2 linked regions of the Colwellia sp. M166 genome follow. The protein of the gene in region 2 interacts with the protein of the main gene of each other region in a pairwise test. Links are inferred from orthologs where the notes say so. Each region holds a gene or a part of one and is shown on either strand. Other genes may lie near its edges. The genes, in order: plsB and ybgC.

Evidence for each region.
Region 1: the proteins of ybgC (region 2) and plsB interact in binary tests that used the Escherichia coli proteins (3 or more experiments, as listed by UniProt). The link is inferred for Colwellia sp. M166 from one-to-one orthologs.

What each region holds. Positions count from the first base shown.
Region 1 is NZ_CP040755.1:2,275,699-2,279,127, forward strand. The notes cover bases 337-3,429. They hold plsB (glycerol-3-phosphate 1-O-acyltransferase PlsB), read left to right. Parts: upstream 337-708; coding sequence 709-3,150; downstream 3,151-3,429. Other genes in these bases: ubiA (4-hydroxybenzoate octaprenyltransferase), read right to left, coding at 3,267-3,429. Also shown: FGD67_RS10345 (NYN domain-containing protein), read right to left, coding at 1-333. UniProt on the Escherichia coli protein: Catalyzes the transfer of an acyl group from acyl-ACP to glycerol-3-phosphate (G3P) to form lysophosphatidic acid (LPA). This enzyme can utilize either acyl-CoA or acyl-ACP as the fatty acyl donor.
Region 2 is NZ_CP040755.1:3,944,144-3,947,335, forward strand. The notes cover bases 212-3,067. They hold ybgC (tol-pal system-associated acyl-CoA thioesterase), read left to right. Parts: upstream 212-1,362; coding sequence 1,363-1,773; downstream 1,774-3,067. Other genes in these bases: ruvB (Holliday junction branch migration DNA helicase RuvB), read left to right, coding at 212-220; tolQ (protein TolQ), read left to right, coding at 1,763-2,446; tolR (protein TolR), read left to right, coding at 2,461-2,889; tolA (cell envelope integrity protein TolA), read left to right, coding at 2,889-3,067. In the rest of the region: more of ruvB, read left to right, coding at 1-211; more of tolA, read left to right, coding at 3,068-3,192.

The sequences.
Region 1 (3,429 bases), 1.7 Mb from region 2 along the record:
AATAACAATATCAACCTCAGGTGCGGTTTCCATAACATCTACAGCGATACCGACGTCCCAATCGCCTTTTGCCGAGCCATCACGACGCTGAATAAAAGGTTTGAGTTTAACGTTAAAACCTATATGTTTTAAGGCTTTTTGAAATTTATGCTGTTGGTCGTCACTACGTTGTATTGCATAAGCGTTAGCCAAAACAATATCACCTTGTTGGCTGATTTGTTGCCAAAAATTGCGATAGTTAAATTGCTGTTGAAAAGTATCTCGTGTGGTGTAGTAAATATTTTGAATATCTACAAATATGGCAATTTTAGGTCGTTGTTCACTTGCTTGCATAAAAATCCTTTTGATTAACAGAAACCATAGTGTATCTATAACCATGACACTTGAAGATGCAGAAATTCAGCTTGAAGTATCATAACAATATAGTCAAACAATTTGGCTATGCATGCTGTATTTTCATGCTGGCACAGACTTTAGTCACATTAAATAGCGCAAGCAAAGTTAGTGATAAAAATAAGCGCTAAATCTCAGAGATAATGATATCAAAGTGATTAAGTATCACTGAACGAGAAGAAACCCATTACAATGGCTATGATAATTTCATCGGCAAAACCTGCATTTTACGTAGTGATTAATTCAATGAGCATAAGAGACAAGTTTTAAGCTAAGTGTTATAATAACCGGTCAAATAAAGTTGAGAAAAACAAGATGTTAGCTATTCGTAAATTATTTTATTTATTATTACGCTTACCCGTAATGTTATTAGTGCGTTGCAAAGTTGTTGCCGACGAAATAATTAATGCCAAAAAACTCAAGGCTGAGCAACCAGTATTTTATGTTTTACGTCACCAGTCAGCCAGTGATGTTTTATCATTACGTACTGCCTGTAAAAAAGCTGACTTGCCTGATCCGTTATCAGAGGTGAATGTTGACGGACAAATCTTATCTCGACTGCTATTTTTAGAAAAACCGACGGCATTATTTCATTGGCGCAAACCGCAAAAAACCACCGCGATAGCACAAGGCTTCGAGTTACTTAATGCCCATGCAAAAAATGAACAGCTTGATGCTCAACTTATCCCTGCCAATGTTATTTGGGGCCGTACACCAACAAAAGAAAAAAATAATACTAATGTTGGCGCCCTATTAACGGATCAAGAGTCGCCAACTTGGTTACGCAAATTTTTTATCGTCTTATTTTTAGGCCGCCATACGATGGTGCGCTTTAGTGAAGCTATTTCATTTCGCCATATGGCTGATAAACATGGTAGCGACGAAGCCAGTGCAAAAAAATTAATGCGTATTGCCCGTTTTCACTTCCATCGTCAAATCATAGCGGCAACAGGTCCAAGATTGATGCATCGCCAGCAAATGTTCGATCATTTAATGGTTAACCCTGCCATTAAGCGCTTGATCAGCGAAGAAGCAAAAAATAAAGATATTCCTGAAGCACAAGTGAAAAAGCAAGCATTAGCGATAATGGATGAGATCGCCGGTGATTATCGTGATGTCACCGTACGTTTTGGCGAGCGCATACTGGGCTGGTTATGGAATCGCCTCTATAACGGCATCGAAGTTCATCAAGCAGAACGCTTAAGAAACTTAGCTCAAGAAGGCCACGAAATAATCTATGTGCCTTGTCATCGCAGCCATATGGATTATTTATTACTCACCTATGTTATTTTTCAGCAAGGTCTAGTAACCCCCCGGATTGCCGCGGGTATTAATTTAAACTTCTGGCCTGCAGGTCCAATTTTTAGAAAAGCGGGGGCATTTTTCATTCGTCGTAGCTTTAAAGGCAATCGCCTTTATTCCACTATTTTTCGTGAATATTTAAGCTTACTGTTTGAGCGTGGTTATTCGGTAAAATACTATTCAGAAGGTGGCCGTAGTAGAACCGGCAGATTACTTGCGCCGAAAACAGGCATGCTCGCTATGACCATTCAAAGTTTATTGCGCGGCATTGATCGACCATTAACCTTAGTGCCGGTTTATCTTGGCTATGAACATGTGATGGAAGTAGGCACATACCATAAAGAATTGAGTGGCAGCCAAAAGAAAGGTGAGTCCATATTTGGCGTTATTAAAGCCATACGCAACTTACGAAATTACGGCAAAGGTTACGTAAACTTTGGCGAGCCAATTAATATTAATCAATTTTTAAGCCACCAGGTACCTGATTGGAAGCAAGATATAGATCCGATAGATCCTCAAAAGCCAAAGTGGCTAACGCCCAGTGTTAATATACTCGCACAACAAGTCATGACCTCAATCAACCAATGTGCAGCATTAAATGGTGTCGCTTTAGTGTCACTGATTTTACATGCAACTGAAAACAAAGCCTTAACCAAAGCAGAATTAATTAGCCAACTTGATTTCTTCTTGGACATGCAAAGAGCGGCGCCATACCATAGCGAATTAACCATCCCGACTGAAACTGGAGCGCAATTATTAGCTCACGTAATTTTGCTCAATAAAGTAACGATTAATCAAGACAGTTTTGGTGACATTATTTCATTAACCGACAGTGCAATTCTAGAGTTACGCTACTATCGCAATAACATCCTCCACACCTTTATATTACCGTCATTGGTGTGTCGTTTATTAGAGCGTAACGCAAAAATTAGCCAAGATGACTTACTTGGCCAAATTCAACGTTTAGTGCAGCTACTTAAAACTGACTTGTTTTTATGGCAATCGGCTGAAGATGTTGAGCAACAAGTCAAAGCTGTTTGTCAGTTCTTAACTGAACAAAATATTGCTAAACAAAGCAAAGCCGGCTTTTGGTCACTTAGCCCAGATGATGAAACACGTGCGAAAGTTCGCTTAATTGCCGAGTGCGTGAACGAAACCATGCAACGCTTTGCCATTATCACTTCATTGCTGAGCCAATTGGCGCCGATTAAGAAATCAGAGTTAGATGAAAAAGTGGTTGCCATTGCCCAGCGACTATCGGTACTCAATAATATCAATGCCCCTGAGTTTATTGATAAAAAAGCCCAATCGACTTTAATTCTAGCGATGAAAGAGCAGGGTTATATCGTCTTAGATGATAACGATAAGTTAGTCGACAGCAGCACTTTAGGCCTATTGAAAAGCTCAGTCAGTAATTTAGTCGATATTGAAGTATTACAAAGTATTATTCGTTAATACCTTACTGAGATAAGTATTTACTGCTTGTTAATTATACCAAGTCTATTAAGTTTGTTCCCACTTAGTAGAATTGGTATGAGCAGCAGATATGCTGTTATTTTGCTCAGAAAAATTTATAAGTATTCCACCGTAACACCAACAAAAACAACTAAGCCAACATAGTGGTTATTCAAAAAGGCTTGAAAACAACGCTCACGGTCACGTCCAGAAATTAGTATTTGTTGATAACAAAAAAATCCTGCCGCTATCACTAATGACAACTGATAAGGCCAACCA
Region 2 (3,192 bases):
GGATCGAAAACTGCTTGAAGCTATCATTGATAAGTTTGGTGGTGGTCCTGTAGGTTTAGATAATGTTGCCGCCGCTATTGGCGAAGAACGTGAAACCATTGAAGATGTCCTTGAACCATTTTTGATCCAACAAGGCTTTTTACAACGAACGCCAAGAGGGCGAATAGCGACTAACCGTGCTTATTTACATTTTGGTTTAGACTTTCCGGAAAAATCATAAAGCTATCACTCAAGGTAAAACCCTAACGAGTGTTTTTATTGTTAGGGTTGCTAAATACTACGAGTGGCTAGATTACTTCTAGCCTTTGCTAATGTTAGGTTATTAAAATACGTGCTTAAGCATTTCAATGATTGCTCAATCATAAGTTAAACTCCCTCAGCTTGCTGTACTTTAAAAACAAATAAAGTTACACAATAGGCTATTTTTGATGCTAATAGTTCCTAGTAAACCCTAGCTATTAAATCGGTCATTTTTTGGATAGAAAAGCTATCATTATTGACTTTAAGTTAACCATTTAATCAATTTCTTATGGTTATAAGAGGGATATACTCAGCTTTGATATTAAACGATAAACTTATGTACCTAAGACTTTTAGTTCTTACAGAGACAGGAGTAACTTAGCCGAAGCAGAATTAAGTAACCTGAGTGCGGGTTAATGGGCTTTATAACCAGTTTATTCATAGCGTTATTGGTTAAATTATTCATTATATATATTTAAGTTGTTGCTTAGTAAGGAATTTATAGCAACCAATAGCGGTCTATTAGTTGATAAAATAACGTTGATAGGCGCTTAAATAGCATGGTTGAGTAAAGCAGCTTAACTCGAACTGGGGTTAAATAGGTCCCTTTAGGAGAGTATTAAATTGACATAGCCATAAATGAGAACAGAATAATTGGATATATTTTAGGTAAAAAAAAGCCCACATAAATTGATGTGGGCCAACTTAGAATATAAGTTGATAGAAGGAAATTAGGTTTCCAGGAAATATGCAATAGAGAGGTAGCAATACCAAATAAAAAAATTTATGAACTAAAATGAATATCCAACAACAAAATTGTCAGTAAAAGAAAAAATTCGTACGCTAGCTCAAAAACAGGGTCATTTTAATCCGATAAATTTATTCGAACAAACGAAATAAATTTATATTTATCATTAGAAAAACTAATGCGAAGTTCCGATGCTAGATAACCGCTACTTATTACCAACCCGTGATAAGTAGCAAAAGTCTGGAAGATTTTGTCGATAATTAAATTTATTATTGAAATAGTGCTAAAGAAAGTCGCTTAAGCCTTGTCGCGCGTCAGCTTTATCTATTAAGATAAGCTTCTGAAGGTTTTTATAAAATTATTTGAATAAATTAATGTCATTGAACAGTCATCAACACACTATTCGCGTTTATTATGAAGATACCGATGCCGGTGGTATCGTTTATTATGCTAACTATTTAAAATTTTTTGAGCGAGCAAGAACTGAGTGGTTACGGGCACTTGGTATTAATCAGTCAATATTTTTAGAACAAAACATCGGCTTTGTGGTCACAAAAGTAGTGATGGACAACAAGGCATCAGCAAAGCTCGATGATTTGTTAACGACTACCACGACCATAAATCAATTAAAATCGGCCAGTGTGGTCTTTTCACAACAATTGGTAAATCAGAATGAATTAACATTATGCACAGTTGAAATTAAAGTCGCCTGTGTTGATTTGTCTGTTGTTAAACCATGTATTATCCCCAAAAGCATATTAGGAGCATTAAAACGTGTCAGCTGAACTCTCATTTTTTGATTTATTTTTAGAAGCTAGTCTATTAGTTCAACTTGTAATGTTGACCCTACTTGGCTTCTCTATCGCTTGTTGGACGATGATTTTTCAACGTCGTAAAGTATTAATGGCGGCTAGAAGCCAATTACAAAGCTTTGAAGATAAGTTTTGGAGCGGTGCTGACTTAAGTAAACTTTACAGTGAAGTATCAGCAAAAGAACATGTTGATGGTATTGAAAGTCTTTTTGTCTCGGGTTTTCGTGAGTTTGCGCGTTTGCGTAAAAGCCATGCTTATGCACCACAAGTTATTGTTGATGGCACGCATCGAGCAATGCGGGTGGCCTTATCAAGAGAAGTTGATAGTTTAGAAACACATCTGCCATTTATGGCTACGGTAGGATCAATAAGCCCTTATATTGGTTTGTTTGGTACGGTTTGGGGTATTATGAATTCGTTTATTGCCTTAGGTGCTGTGGAGCAAGCCACACTTGCCATGGTTGCGCCTGGTATTGCAGAAGCTTTAATAGCAACAGCAATGGGGTTATTTGCTGCAATTCCTGCGGTAATGGCCTTTAACCGCTTTAGCCATAATGTTGAAAAACTGGAAAACAGTTATGGTAACTTTATGGAAGAATTTGCCAGTATTTTACAGCGACAAACTGCGACAGAACAACACGGCTAAGGTAGATAATAACTATGTATAATCGAGTTAGGCGCCGTAAGGTTGCTGAGATAAATGTAGTGCCTTATATTGATGTCATGTTGGTATTACTGATTATTTTTATGGTGACAGCACCGTTGATAACCCAAGGCGTAAAGGTAGATTTACCACAGGCTGATGCAGAGCCCTTGAGTAAAGATATGAAGCCACCATTAGTTGCTTCTATTGACGCTGAGGGGAATTACTATTTAGCGGTTGGCACCAGTAAAAATAAGCCAATGTCAGCAGAAGAAGTCGCGACGTTAGTTGCCGCACATTTAAAGTTAGAACCAGATACGCCTGTTGTAGTTAATGGTGATGGTGCTGTCTCTTATGATGCTGTTATTCAATTAATGGTGATGTTACAAAAAGTGGCTGGTGTACCATCTGTTGGCTTAATGACTGATACCCCGGAGCGTAAGTAGTGTCATCCAAGTATTCGACCCCCTTAGTGTTAAGTTTTGCCATACATATAGGGTTAGCGGCAGTTTTGTTATTAGGCGACTTTTCTTTACCACCAAAACCGACGCAACCATCGGCGCAAATGGAGCCGATTCAAGCGGTGGTTGTTGATAGAAGTAAAATCGAGGCACAATTTAATCAGATTAAAAAACAAAAGGCTGATGATGCCAAAAAACTTAAAGACCTTGAAGATAGTATTGCGGCGGCAAAAACAAAACGTAAAAATGAAGAACAGCGAATTAAAAACCTCGAACGTCAACGTAAGA